2 regions of the Nocardia higoensis genome follow, and region 1 is predicted to be linked to the other one. Evidence: riboswitches for the same ligand, from Rfam matches in the RefSeq annotation. Region 1 holds a riboswitch; the other holds the start of a gene.
What was found. A riboswitch is a leader RNA that binds a small molecule or an ion and turns the genes downstream of it on or off. The one in region 1 is predicted to bind cobalamin.
Positions count from the first base shown of each region.

Region 1 (7,346 bases):
GTTCTCGCAATTCAACAGTCCTGGAAATCTTTTGGCGGCTGCGCGGACATCGTCCACGCAGGCTCGCTTGGATAGGGAGAATCCGGACCCGGTGCTCCTGCGGGCCACCGTCGCATTGTCCGTGGTCAACGATCAGGTCGAGGACGCGGCGGCGCTGATGGATTGGTACCTGCGCCGAAATGCGTTCCATAAATGGGATTCCGCCGACCGTGCGCAGGCATTCGACGCAGCGATGATCGAACGCTTTCCCGTATACGCTGACGCGCGGGAACGCTGACGGACCGAGACTGCGCCGGTTCGCGGGGTTTATCGAGCGAATTGCGGGTGAGAGCCGACTGGCCCCGACCCAACCAGCTTCTGCGTGGTCGTGATCGCGCGGATGGAAGTAAGACGTCCTGCTCGGATAGGCAGGATGTGGAGGTGAACCGATGACGGTGAACGAGCACGATCGCATCGACCAGGTCGCTGTTGGGCCAGATGGTCGGCTGGTGTTGGTGATGGTGGAGGAGCGGCCGTATCGCGATGGTGATGTCGCGGCGTTGGCCGAGGACTTCCGGCGGAAGATGAACAGTTACGTTCATGCGGTGCGGTCGGGGAACGTGGCGCAGCTGGGTCAGGAGCACAGGCTGACGGACCCGGTCGGGGTGGATATCGTCTTGTTCTGCGAGTCACGGCCGCCGGAGGTCGTCGAGCAGATGATCGGCATGGTGAACCGGGAGCTGGCCGACGAGGGGGTCACAGCGCGGTGGGAGTCCTGGGCGGGCGATGCGGTCGGGGTGGATGTCATCGAGTGTGCTCTGGTCACCGAAGTGGTAGAAAGTATCGATGGTGCGTGGAATTTCGCGCTGTTGTGGGTGACACTGGTCGGTGGCGCCGGTGCGGCGGGGGTGCAGGTGCGTCGTCTCGACGGGACGGTGGACAACCTGCGGCCCTCCGCGGGTCTGCTGGAATTGCTGTCCGAGCACAAGCGCGCGTCGTACGACGCGGCTTCCGGAACTTGGCTGAGTGGGCAGATCTCGATCGCCGACCCGGACCGGTATCGCTCGGAGTTCTCGAAGACGGAGATTCCCGACTGGCAGCCCGCGCCGACCGAGGAAGATCTGCACGCGGAGTTCGCAGTCTACGCCCGGCCGGCAAATGAGATTCCGGATTTTGTACGGCGAAACGTTCGAAGCCATGAGTGATCAGCCGGAAAAATCGCGAGCCTGTAGGTCCGGGCTAAACTCGCGAAGCGACGGTGTGACCTTGGGTTTTCAGCGTGTCGCAGGGGCGGGCACAGCTTTGGCAAGTGATGATCGTGGTTGTCTAACCTCAATCTTTCGCCGGGCCTTCGGTCCGGCGTGATCGGTTTCGGATTGGTTTCTGGTGGCTGAACAGCGGCTGGTGGGCAGCACAGGGTAGCCCGGTCAGCGGGTTTCTGCCGGGTTCCACGGGCCCGGACGAAAGTCCTTTCGATGCTTGTAGGGATGGTTTGCGCTGGTCATCCTGGTTACAGGCGTCCAGGGCGGTCAGTAGCAGGCTGGTGCTGCGGTGATGCCGGGATATCCGGAGGTGGGCCCGGCGGGCGTGGTGGTCAAGTCCAATTGGATGGTGTAACAGGGTGATCGCCGCGTGACCCTGTGTGGTCAGGCGGTCAGGGCTGCGGGGTCGGTGTCCTCCTGTTCGCTGTTGGGGCTGGTCAGGCGGGCGCGGGAGCGGGCCAGGACATCCAGGCCGAGGTAACGGCGGCCCTCGATCCACTCGTCATGCTGTTCGGCCAGGACCGCGCCGACGAGGCGGATGATCGCGGTCCGGTCCGGGAAGATGCCGACGACGTCGGTGCGGCGGCGGATCTCTTTGTTCAACCGTTCCTGCGGGTTGTTCGACCAGATCTGACGCCAGATCTGCTTGGGGAACGCGGTGAACGCCAGCAGGTCCGCCCGTGCGGTGTCGAGGTGGGCAGCGACTTTCGGCAGCTTCTCGGTCAGTGCGTCAAGCATCCGATCATATTGTGCTTCAACAGATTCAGCGTCGGCTTGATCGAACACCGAATGCAGAAGAGTGCGAACCCAAGGCCACGAAGACTTCGGACACGCTGACATCAAGTTGACGGTGTAATGCGTTCGACAGCGCTGCCAGGACGCGCCGGGCAGGGTGGCGCCGATCGCGGCGACCAGCCCGGCATGAGCATCGGAGGTGACCAGCTCGACTCCACTCGAACCGCGGGCGACCAGATCACGGAAGAACGCCAGCCAGCCGGCGCCGTCCTCACCGGAGGTGACCTGCAGGCCCAGGATCTCTCGGTAGCCCTCGGCATTGACGCCGGTCGCGATCAAGGCGTGGACATTGACCACGCGCCCGTTCTCCCGCACCTTCAGCACCAGGGCGTCCGCAGCGACGAACGTGTAAGGCCCTTGATCGAGCGGTCGGGTGCGGAACGCCTCGACCTGGGCGTCGAGATCGGCGGCCATGATCGATACCTGCGACTTCGACAGCCTTGTCACCCCGAGGGACTCGACGAGTTTCTCCATCCGACGCGTGGAGACACCGAGCAGGTAGCAGGTCGCCACCACACTGGTGAGGGCTCGTTCGGCGCGTTTACGCCGTTCGAGCAGCCAGTCGGGAAAGTAGCTGCCCGTGCGGAGCTTCGGGACCGCGACGTCGATGGTGCCGACGCGGGTATCGAAGTCGCGGTGGCGGTAGCCGTTGCGGGAATTGACCCGCTGTTCGGATCGTTGGCCGTAGCCGGCACCGCAGATCGTGTCGGCCTCGGCATTCATCAAGGTGTGGATGAACGTCGAGAGCAGCTCACGCAACAGGTCAGGGCTGGCAGTGGCCAATTGCTCGGTCAACAACGCGCTCGGGTCGATAGGCTGGAGATCGGTCATCGCGTGGTCTTCTTCCTTCTCGTGACTTTGGTCGGTCTCTTGAAGGATCACGCGATGACTGAACCGTCACGGGTAAGGGACCGGCTTCAGGTTTCAGGCCAGCGCCGGTCGGCCTGGCGATAGTTGAGCGTAGTAGTCGGCCTCGTACTCGGCCGGGGTGAGGTAGCCGAGCCGGAATGCAGTCGCGCGTTGTTGTACCAGTCGCCACCATTCCATCAGTGCGTACTCGACATCGGTGATGGTCTTGAACGGGCCATGGCGGCGCACGACCTCGGTCTTGAACAGGCCGATGATCGATTCAAGGGTTCAGTCACAACGGTGTTCGCATGAGTACCACGTTGTACTGGCTGTGCACGGTGAGCAGGAAGTACAGGTCGTCTCCGGTCTGATACGGGAAGATCATCGGCGCGTACGCGGTGGGCAGGTCACGGGCATCCACCAGCACGCGAGGCGCGCTCCACGGCCCCTCAGGGGCCGGAGCTGTCCGCAGCACAACCGAATTCGCTGGGTCGGTGGTCAGCATGACGTATTGGCCGAGGTGGTCGTTCCACTGCACCGACAGCTCACCGACATTGCCGACGATCGGCGCGGACGCTTTGGGGTCGTTGGGTTTCCACGCGCCGCCGTCCCAGTATTCGTAGGCATCGATGTTGGCGATGTCGGCTTCGCGGACGCGGGAGAGGAAGCCGGGGTTGTCGCGGCCGGCGGGGGTGCCGTAGCGGTAGACGAACCCGTCGTTCTTCAAAAACGCGTTCTGCTGGAAGCGCTCGTGCCCGTCGACATTGGCGCGGCGGGTGGTGGGCAGTTGCACCCAGGTCCGGCCGCCGTCACCGGAGGAGGCCAGGGTGGAGAAATTGGTCTCCCACTTGCCGTGATCGCCCCAGTGGCGCACCGACATCATGCTCATGTACTGCACGCCACCGACCGAGATTCCGGCGGTGGGGATGAAGCTGATTTCGATGCCGGGGATCTTCGGGCTCGGCAGCGGGTTGGGGGTGATGCTGTCGAAGTAGATGCCTTCCGACGGGTCGGTGGTGGTGCTGTGGAACAACATGTTGGATGTCCACGCCCACATGCTGCCCGCGAGCAGGTTCGGGAAGCCCAGTCCGGCGGTGTCGCCGAACGCGGTGATCATTCCGCCGCGGCCGTCGTCCCACATGATGCCGAGGTCGGTGCCGAGGACGTTGACGGTGTGGGTTTTGTTGGGGCTGTCCATTCCGGTCATCTGGAACACGGCCTCGGTGGGGCCGGGGAGTTTCGGCAGGCCCTGCCATCCGTTGAGTACCGGGATCGGGTTGATGTTGTTGGGGTCGGCTGTCGCGGGCGCACCCAGCGCGACACAGCAGGCGGCGGTGAGCACGCCGATCCTGGCGAGTGCGGACAGCGATCGTTTCATCCGGCGGAGTCCCTTCTGGTAGCGCGCGGTCTGCGGGTGTCATTGTGCCCGCATCGGGACCGGATAGGGGGTAACCGCCGGGCGGTTGTCCGCAGTCTGTCTTGAGACCGAGCGGTCCGGCAGGGACCGCGCTGCTTCGCTTGGCCCCCATGTGCAACCGGTACCGACCGCGGCTCGAACTGTCGGCCCCGCCACTACGGCGGGGCCGACAGCTTGCGGTCAGTCGGTGAAGAGCTCCGCGGCGGTTTCGGCGGACAGTGCGCGGTCGAACCAGCGGGTGAGGGTGTCGGCGTCGGCGCAGTCACGGATGCGGTGGCGGTCGCTGTCGGTGAGGGGGACGCGGCGGTGTTGGAGGATGCGCAGGATGTCTTCTGCGCGTCCTTCTTGACGTCCCTCTTGACGTCCCTGTTCGCGCCCTTCGTCGCGGATGCGCTGCGAGGTCTGCGAGCGGAAGAAGGAGAGATCCACGGACATCATCTGCCTCCAGGTGTCGGCGGCCGGGCTGGTGCCGAGGCCGAGTTCGGTGAGTTCGGCGACGATGGCGGCGTCTTCGTCGTCGATGCCCCGCAGGGCGGCGGCCAGCGATTTCAGTATCGCACCGATGCTGGGGTGGTGGGCGTGGGTGATTGCCGACAGGGCGGCGAGCGGGACATCGGTGATCGCTTCGGCGGTGTCGGTGATGACGGGGACATTGTCGGGGCCGAGCAGCAGCGGCCGTGCGACGAGGCTCGGCCATTGCCGGGGACCGATGACGAAGGGTCCGCCTGCCCATCGTTCGGTGGTCTCGTCCTGGCACACGACGAGCAGAACCGGGGGAAGCAGGTATTTCGAGTGCAGGTGCGCCAGGTACATCAGTCGATCATATGTTCGAAACCGAAGTACTCTGGTGCAGCCTCGAGGACGGTCTGTCGGTCTGAGGTCCGCCGGTTCGGACGTGTCGGGGCACGGCGAGGCCGGTCGGTTTCCGGGGTGAACTACGCTGCGAAATGCCCTGCCGAACCCGGCCGGGTACCGCGGCGTCACGGTGAAGCCGGTGGGAATCCGGCACTGTCCCGCAACTGTGAGCTCGGCGTTTCGCCGGGTGAGTCAGGTCGGCCGCCGTCGCGGGAGGCGTACTTGTCCTCGGATGAAGGACGGTATGGACGGAGGATGTCGTGCCACTCGCTTCCCACCGGCGGCTTATTGCTTCCCGACGGCCGCACGCTGCCCGCCGGGCGGGTGCAGGACGATTCGAGACGGACCGGCTACTCGGCATGGCTGGGCGGTCCGGTGGCGCACGACGGTGGGGCACGGTCTGGCGGCTCGTCGCCGCAGGCGCGTTGATTCTGCTGAGCGCGGCGTGCAGCGCCTCCGAGCCTGCCCCGTCGACCGGCGGGAACAGCGTGGACGGGTCCCCCCGAGCCATCGTCTCGCTCAGCCCCACCGCCACCGAGATGCTCTACGCGATCGGTGCGGGGGAGCAGGTGGTCGCGGTCGACGACCGCTCCGATCACCCGGCCGACGCTCCCGTCACCGACCTGTCCGGCTACACCCCGAACGTCGAGGCCGTCCTCGGCTACGACCCCGACCTCGTCGTGGCCAACGCCGACACCGGCGACCTGGTCGCCGGGCTCGAGCGGGCCGGCGTCGAGACGCTGATCCTGCCCGCCGCGCGCACCCTCGACGACACCTACGCCCAGATCGAACAGCTCGGCGCTGCCACAGGGCATGTCGGCGACGCGGCCGAACTCGTCGCCGGAATGCGCACCGATATCGACCGCATCGTCGCCGGACTCCCCGACCGCGACGCCCCGCTGCGCTACTACCATGAGCTCGACAACACCTACTACACCGTCACCGACGACACCTATCTCGGCGCGATCTACTCGATGCTCGGCCTGCGATCCATCGCCACCGGCGGCAACGGCTACCCGCAGCTGTCGGCGGAGTACGTGCTCGAGCAGAATCCCGATGTGATCTTCCTGGCCGATGGACAGTGCTGCGGAGTCACCCCGGAGGTCGTCGCGCAGCGCGCGGGCTGGGGTGAGCTCACCGCGGTCCGCGACGGCCGGGTGCACGTCCTCGACGAGGACATCGCGAGTCGCTGGGGACCGCGCGTCGTTGATCTGGTGCGTGAGATCGCCGCCGTAGTCGCGGGCGCCCCGGCCGTCCGCCCCACCTCTTGACCGGGACCCGGCGTCGCGCGCTGGTGGTGACCGGCGCGGTTCTCGCGCTGCTGGTCGCCGTGTTCGTGAGCATCCTCGTGGGACCGGCCGGGCTCACCCCGCGCGGCGTCCTGCTGGACATGGCCGATCGACTGCCGTTCGTGGATGTCGAGTCGGGCCTGTCGACGCGACAGCGGGCCATCCTCTGGGACATCCGGATGCCGCGCACCGTCCTCGGCGTGCTCGTCGGCGCGATGCTCGCCGTGGCCGGGGCCGCCTACCAGGGCGTCTTCCGGAATCCGCTCGCCGACCCGTACCTGCTGGGCGTCTCCAGCGGCGCGGGGCTCGGGGCGACGCTCGCGATCGTCGCCGGTGGCGCGGCCGGATTCGCCGGTGTCCCCGTCGCGGCCTTCGCGGGCGGCCTGCTCGCGGTCGCGGCGACCTACACCCTGGGCCGCACGGTCGGCGGGCTCCGGTCGGAAGTGGTGGTGATCCTGGCCGGGGTCGCGGTGGCCGCCTTCGCCAACGCCGTCCAGACCTTCTTCATGCAGCTGCACGACGACACCCTGCGCCAGGTCTACTCCTGGATGCTCGGCCGGCTGACCACCGACGGCTGGTCCGAAGTGCTCGTCGTGCTGCCCTATGTCGTGGTGAGTGTCGTGGTCATCGCACTCCACCGGCGCACACTCGACGTGATGGCGGTCGGCGATGTGGAAGCCGCGAGCCTCGGCATCGATCCGGCGCGAGTGCGCCTGATGCTGGTCGGCGTCGCCACGCTCGGCACCGCCGCCGTGGTCTCGGCGGGCGGTCTGATCGGGTTCGTCGGCATCGTGGTTCCGCATGCCGTGCGGCTGCTCGCCGGTCCTGGCCACCGGCTGCTGTTGCCGCTGTCGCTGGTCACGGGCGCGGCGTTCCTGGTGTTCGCGGATGTGCTCGCCC
Region 1 is NZ_JADLQN010000003.1:121,629-128,974, reverse strand. Features, by position in the region: gene IU449_RS18495 (hypothetical protein) at 1-277, shown strand, start outside; gene IU449_RS18490 (hypothetical protein) at 429-1,184, shown strand; gene IU449_RS18485 (IS256 family transposase) at 1,626-2,867, opposite strand; gene IU449_RS18480 (hypothetical protein) at 2,961-3,134, opposite strand; gene IU449_RS18475 (DUF4185 domain-containing protein) at 3,178-4,263, opposite strand; gene IU449_RS18470 (hypothetical protein) at 4,483-5,115, opposite strand; cobalamin riboswitch at 5,248-5,381, shown strand; gene IU449_RS18465 (ABC transporter substrate-binding protein) at 5,517-6,428, shown strand; gene IU449_RS18460 (FecCD family ABC transporter permease) at 6,425-7,346, shown strand, end outside.

Region 2 (7,346 bases), on a different contig from region 1:
CAGCAGTGGCGCGATGACGATCAGCCTGCGGTGATCGGCGCCGACCAGCAACCTGGCCACGTGCGGCACCACCAGGCCCACGAAACCGATGGCCCCGCACACCGCCACGAAACAGCCGGTCATCGCGGCCGCGACCACGAACAGCAGCAGCCTCAGCCGGGCGGCGTCCATACCCAGCGCGGCGCTGACCTCGTCGCCCATCGACAGCGCGTTCAGTCGTCGCGCACACACCACGATCACCACCGAACCCGCCGCGCAGACCACGGCCACCGAGGGAACCGCGCTCCATGTGACGCCAGCCAGGCTGCCGAGCAGCCAGAACATCACCGACCGGGCCGCGTCCCCACGCGGCGCCAGGAACACCAGCACCGTTGTCGCAGCGGAGAATCCGTATCCGAGAGCCGCGCCGGTCAGCACCAGACGCAACGGCACCAGCCCCGCGGCCGTGCGCGCCATCAGGTACACGAGCACGGTCGCGGCCAGCGCGCCCGCGAACGCCGCCGTCGACAGTGCGTAGACCCCGAGCGCGCCGAAGGCGCCGAACAGCACGACCGCGGCCGCGCCCACCGACGCTCCTGAGGAGATGCCGAGCACGTACGGATCGGCCAGCGCGTTGCGCACCATCGCCTGCACGATAAGCCCGACCCCGCTCAACCCGGCGCCCACCAGCGCCGCGGTGAGCACACGCGGCAGCCGGGAATCCACCACGATCCGGTAGTTGGCGATATCGGCGGCCGCCACGGGGCCACCGGAGAGCTCGGCCCACAGGAACCCGAGGGCATCGCGCCAGGGGATGGGCGCGGTACCGAACATCAACGCGAGAATCGACATCGCGAGCAACGCCACAAGGGTGGCGGCGGCCAAGGTGGCCACGGACAATCGACGCACTACCAGAACCTTCACGGATCGAACCCGGCCGGTCGATCCGAGACAGCACACGAGGACGTGCACGCAGAGCGAGCCCGTGACCTCGCCGACCGCTCCCTCGGGGTCGACAAGCGACCACACCGAACGGCGCGGCCACGCCGGCAGGTCTTCGGACTCGTGGACCCGGGACCGGACGAACCGATCCCACCTACTAGCGGTCGCTTCCCGGGTGGACACCCAGTGCTGTGTGACCGCGGTCGTTCCCACTCACCGCTGCGGGGCAGTTCCGGACTTCCACCGGATTCCCTCTTGCGAACCGCCCGGCCGAAGCCGAGCGGTAGCCGACGCGCCGCCACGGTAACACTCGCGCCGATGGTGCAGCGCCACGGTCACGCGTTCGATATGGCCCACGGAGTTCAGCTGAGGTGGTGATGGCATGCGTGCGGACCTGGTGGCGGCGCGTACTCCGTTGAGCCGGTCGCCCAGCTGACGATCCCGGCAGTTCCGGTGGTCCGCTGCATCGAATGGCATCCCGCCCGCCGTGCGTCGTCGAGGTGCTCGACCGGAGCGTCGGCTCGGTTTCGGTGAGGACCCCGGTAGGCGGGGGAGTGGTGCTGGCCTATCCTGGTTCCGCAGCTGGTTCGTCCCGTGCCGCTGTGGTGTGCGCGGGACGTCGAAGCTCCTCGCTCGGTGACGAGCGGAGGGCGAGAGGGAACCCGGTGAGAATCCGGGACTGTCCCGCAGCGGTGAGCGGGAACGACCGCCGTCACACAGCACTGGGCCACACGGCCTGGGAAGCGACGGCGTGGTAGTACCAGCCCGGGAAGTGCTCGATCCCGGGTCGACCCGTCGTGGTCGATGCCCGCGAGTCCGAAGACCTGCCGGTTGTGCTGGACACGCCGTGTCCAGCGGCCGTCGCCTCGCGGATTGGGCGCTACGCCGACATCTCACGCATTCGGTTTGTCCGGGTGCGTTGTCGTCGTGCGCGTCCGGACAGGTGGCGGCTGACCCTGCCATCGACGGAGCACATGACATGTCGAAACCTCTGAGTCCGTTCAGCGCGACGGTGCTGGGACTGCCGCGAATCGGACCGAACCGGGAACTCAAGCGGGCCGTCGAGGCCTACTGGGCGGGACGCACCGACGCGCCGACGCTGCACCGGAGCGCGAAAAAGCTGCGCGTCGACCAATTACGGGTCGCGCAGGCCGCCGGTCTGGATTCGGTCCCGGTGGGCACCTTCTCCTACTACGACCATGTGCTCGACACCGCGGTGCTGCTCGGTGTCCTGCCCGAACGGGTGTCGGGTATCGAGGACGACCTGGACCGCTACTTCGCGGCCGCGCGCGGCACCGACACCATCGCCCCGCTGGAGATGACCAAGTGGTTCGACACCAACTACCACTATCTCGTTCCCGAGCTCGCCGCCGACACCGCATTCACGCTGGATCCGGGCAAGCTGCTCGGTGAACTGGCCGAGGCGCAGGAGCTGGGCGTGCCCGCCCGGCCGGTGGTCGTCGGCCCGGTGACCTTCCTGAAGCTGGCCAAGACCGTCGACGGCAGTGCAGCGCTGGACCGGATCGCCGATCTCGTGCCGCTCTACCGCAGGTTGCTGTCCCTACTGGCCGAGGCGGGCGCGGTGTGGGTGCAGATCGACGAGCCGATCCTGGTGACCGATCTCGACGAGGCCGAACTCGAACTCGTCACCTCGGTCTACCGGGAGCTGGCCGGGGCCACCGACCGACCCGCGCTGCTGGTGGCGACCTACTTCGGCAAGCCCGGTCCCGCTCTCGCGGCGCTGGCGGCCACCCCGGTGGAGGCCATCGGGGTCGACTTCGTCTCCGGCGCCACGGTCGAGGAGGTCGCGTCGCTTCCGGCGTTGGCGAGCAAGCTGCTGGTCGCCGGCCTGGTCGACGGCTACAACGTCTGGCGCACAGATCCGGACCGGGCGCTCGGGGTGCTGGCGACGCTGCTGGGCAGCGCTGCGGCCGTCGCGGTGTCCTCGTCGTGCTCGCTGCTGCACGTGCCCTACTCGCTGGAACAGGAGCCCGAGGTGGAGCCGCGGCTGCGCTCGTGGCTGGCCTTCGGCGGGGAGAAGGTCGCCGAGATCCGCATGCTGGCCACCGCGCTGCGCCAAGGCGCCGACGCCGTCGCCACCGAACTCGCCGAGGCACGGGCCGCGATCGCCGACCGACGGCAGGACCCCCGCCTGCACAACGGCGCGGTCCGGGCGCGGCTCGAGTCCCTCGGGCCCGATGCCGCGCGGCGCGCGCCCGCCGAGCAGCGTGGGCAGGCCCAGCAGCAACGGCTGAACCTGCCCCCGTTGCCGACCACCACGATCGGTTCGTTCCCACAGACTGGGCAGATCCGTGTCGCCAGGGCCGAACTGCGTGCCGGGAAGATCGATGCCGCCGAGTACGAGCGCCGGATGCGCGCCGAGATCGCCGCGGTCCTCACCTTGCAAGAGGAGATCGGCCTGGACGTGCTCGTGCACGGTGAACCCGAACGCAACGACATGGTCCAGTACTTCGCCGAGCAGCTCGACGGCTTCTTCGCCACCGCCAACGGCTGGGTCCAGTCCTACGGCACCCGCTGCGTGCGCCCGCCGATCCTCTACGGCGATGTCACCCGTCCGCGGCCGATGACCGTCGCGTGGAGCACCTACGCGCAGTCGCTGACCGACAAGTCGGTCAAGGGGATACTCACCGGACCGGTCACCATCCTGGCCTGGTCGTATGTGCGCGACGACCAGCCCCTGGCCGACACCGCACGTCAGATCGCGCTGGCTATCAGGGACGAGACGGTGGACCTGCAGGCCGCGGGCATCAGGATCATCCAGGTCGACGAACCCGCGCTGCGCGAACTGCTGCCGTTGCGCGAGGCCGACAAGCCCGCCTATCTCGACTGGGCAGTGCACGCCTTCCGGCTGGCCACCAGCGGTGTCTCCGACGCCACCCAGGTCCACACCCACCTGTGCTACTCGGAATTCGGCGAGATCATCGGCGCCATCGCCGGACTGGACGCCGACGTGACCTCGATCGAGGCGGCGCGCTCGCATATGGAGGTGCTCGACGATCTGAACGCCGCCGGCTTCGATCTGGGAGTCGGTCCCGGCGTCTACGACATCCATTCGCCTCGCGTGCCGAGCGTCCAGGAGATCATCGAGTCGCTGCAGCGAGCCCTGAAAGCCGTCCCGCCGCAACGGTTGTGGGTCAACCCCGACTGCGGGCTCAAGACCCGCCGCACCGAGGAGGTGGTCGCCTCGCTGCGCAACCTCGTGGCCGCGGCCGCCGCGCTGCGCTGAGAATGCCCGTGACCGGGTGACGCGCTCGTGACCGGGCGGCCGACGGCGGTATTCGCACCGTGTCGGCCGCCCGGTCGTCGAGGAACTCGGTCGTGGTGTGTCGGGCCGGAGATGTTCGTCGGAAAGGTGGTCGCGATGGAGAAGATGTATGCGGGGGGCAGGCTGCGCGCCCTGCGGGAGCAGCGCAAGCTGTCGCAGTCCGGGTTGGCAAAAATGCTCGGGTTGTCGGTGAGCTATGTCAACCAGCTCGAGAACGACCAGCGGCCGCTGACCGTCCCGGTGCTGATGCGGTTGACCACGACCTTCGACCTCGAAGTCGGCTTCTTCGCCCCGGAGACCGACGCGCGCCTGCTCGCGGACCTGCAGGAGGTCTTCGCCGAGAATCCCGAGGCGGGCCCGCTGACCAGCGGTGAACTCGACGACCTGCTGTCCCGGGCGCCCGCCGCCGCGCGGCTGCTGATCCATCAGCATCGTCGGCTGCGCGCCGCCGACGACCAACTCGACCAACTGACCGCGGGTATCGACGGACCGGCGGCGGCTCCTCGGGCGGCGATGCCCTACGAAGACGTCCGCGACTACTTCTACGACCGCCGCAACCACATCCCCGCACTCGACCTCGCCGCCGAGCAGCTCTTCGACCGCAACGGATTCACCCTCGGCGGCCTGGACCTGCAACTGGCACGGCTGTTGCGCGACCAGCACGACGTGGCGGTGCGGATCCGCTCGGAGAATCCGGCCAAGCCGGGCCCGAAACGGATCTACGACCTCGCGACCCGCACTCTCACTCTCGCCCGCCGCCTCACCGCGGGACAGCGGGCATTCCAGCTCGCGACCCAACTGGCCTTCATCACCCAGACCGACGTGATCGAGGAATTGCTCGCCGAGACCGCGAGCCTGCCCGCGGAGTCGCGCCGCCTCTTGCGTATCGGACTCGCCAACTACTTCGCCGGCGCGCTCATTCTCCCCTATGGGAGATTTCTCGAAGCCGCCGAAAAAGCGCGCTACGACATCGATCTGCTCTCCGCTCAATTCGAGGTCGGATTCGAAACGGTATGTCACCGCCTGTCAACTCTGCAGCGGCGGGGCAGGCGCGGCGTGCCGTTCTTCTTCGTTCGCACCGACCGCGCGGGAAATATCTCGAAACGCCAGTCCGCCACCGCCTTCCACTTCTCCCGCGTCGGAGGAAGCTGCCCGCTGTGGGTGGTCCACGACGCCTTCGCGACCCCGGGCCGGATCAGGACACAGATCGCGCAGATGCCCGACGGCCGCACCTACCTGTGGCTGGCACGCACGACCGGAGAACGCAGCCCGGGCTATCGCGCGCCCTCCCGCGACTTCGCCGTCGGTCTCGGCTGTGACCTGACCTTCGCCGACAAACTCGTCTACTCACGGGGCCTGCCGATCCACGACCCCGCCGAAGCGGTGCCGATCGGTGCGGGCTGCCGGGTGTGCGAGCGCGGCGACTGCGCTCAGCGCGCGTTCCCGCAGATCGGCAGGCCGCTGGCCGCCGACGAGAACCGGCCGGCTGCTACCCCTTATGCCCCTGCCTCGCCAGTGGCCGGCTACCGGGCCGATCAGTGGTGATTCACCGGTAGCGGATCCGCGGACCTGCTCGGCACCGGTGCGCGGTGGCGCGAAATCGGCGATTCCCGGCCCGGAACATCCCTGTGAATTCCTTTCGCAGGTTACACAGAAATATCGCGAGGCTTCCACAGAATTCGCTCTCTGCAACGGCTTTTCCGCAGGTAGTCGCCCTCGGTAGCGTTCGGGCCAAGCGAATACGACGACGCCATGGAGGCCTGATCCGTGAAGAATCATCTCGTCCGCACCCACCGCTCGGCAGAGCACTTCCCGCGAGAGGAGCACCTGGCCTGGCGCATCGCCGAGGTCGCGGCCGACCCGGTCGAGGTCACCGCGCAGGTCGAGGAGATGATCGTCAACCGGATCATCGACAACGCGGCTGTCGCGGCGGCGTCGCTGATCCGCCGCCCGGTGTCCAACGCGCGGGCACAGGCGCTGGCGCATCCGTATCAGCCCGGCGCGACCGTGTTCGGCGTCGACGGCCGTTTCTCCCCGGAATGGGCTGCCTGGGCCAACGGCGTCGCGGTGCGGGAACTGGATTTCCACGACACCTTCCTGGCCGCCGAGTACTCCCATCCCGGTGACAACATCCCGCCGATCCTGGCGGTGGCCCAGCACACCGGCCGCACCGGCCACGACCTGATCCGCGGCCTGGCCACCAGCTACGAGATCCAAATCGACCTGGTCCGTTCGATCTGCCTGCACGAGCACAAGATCGACCACGTCGCCCACCTGGGCCCCTCGGCGGCCGCGGGCATCGGCACCCTGCTCGGCCTGGATCCTGAGACCATCTATCAGGCCATCGGCCAGGCGCTGCACACGACCACCGCCACCCGTCAGTCCCGCAAGGGCGAGATCTCCAGCTGGAAGGCCTACGCGCCCGCTTTCGCGGGCAAGATGGCCGTCGAGGCCGTCGACCGGGCGCTGCGCGGCGAGGGCGCGCCGTCACCGATCTGGGAGGGCGAGGACGGTGTGATCGCCTGGCTGCTCGACGGCCCGGACACGGAGTACTCGGTGCCGCTGCCGGGGCCGGGCGAGCCCAAGCTCGGCATCCTCGACACCTACACCAAAGAACACTCCGCCGAATACCAGTCGCAGGCCCCGATCGACCTGGCCCGCCGCATGCGGGACCGGATCGGCGATCTGGATCAGATCGCCTCGATCGTGCTGCACACCAGCCACCACACTCACGTGGTCATCGGCACCGGCTCGGGCGATCCGCAGAAGTTCGACCCGACCGCCTCGCGCGAAACCCTCGACCACTCGGTCATGTACATCTTCGCCGTCGCGCTGCAGGACGGCACCTGGCATCACGAGCGCTCCTACGCGCCCGAGCGCGCGCGGCGTCCGGACACCGTGGAGCTGTGGCGCAAGATCTCCACCGCCGAGGACCCGGAATGGACGCGCCGCTACCACTCCACCGACCCGAACGAGAAGGCCTTCGGCGCCCGCGCGGAGATCACCCTGAAGAGCGGCGAGGTCATCGTCGACGAGTTGGCGGTCGCCGACGCCCACCCGCTGGGCGCTCGTCCGTTCGCCCGCGAGCAGTACATCACCAAGTTCCGCACCCTCGCCGAGGGTGTCATCGATCCGGTCG
Region 2 is NZ_JADLQN010000001.1:719,026-726,371, forward strand. Features, by position in the region: gene IU449_RS03220 (FecCD family ABC transporter permease) at 1-831, opposite strand, end outside; cobalamin riboswitch at 1,010-1,228, opposite strand; cobalamin riboswitch at 1,539-1,768, shown strand; gene metE (5-methyltetrahydropteroyltriglutamate--homocysteine S-methyltransferase) at 1,901-4,168, shown strand; gene IU449_RS03230 (short-chain fatty acyl-CoA regulator family protein) at 4,304-5,752, shown strand; gene prpD (2-methylcitrate dehydratase PrpD) at 5,975-7,346, shown strand, end outside.
Region 2: another riboswitch for cobalamin. It lies ahead of metE (5-methyltetrahydropteroyltriglutamate--homocysteine S-methyltransferase); the one in region 1 lies ahead of IU449_RS18465 (ABC transporter substrate-binding protein).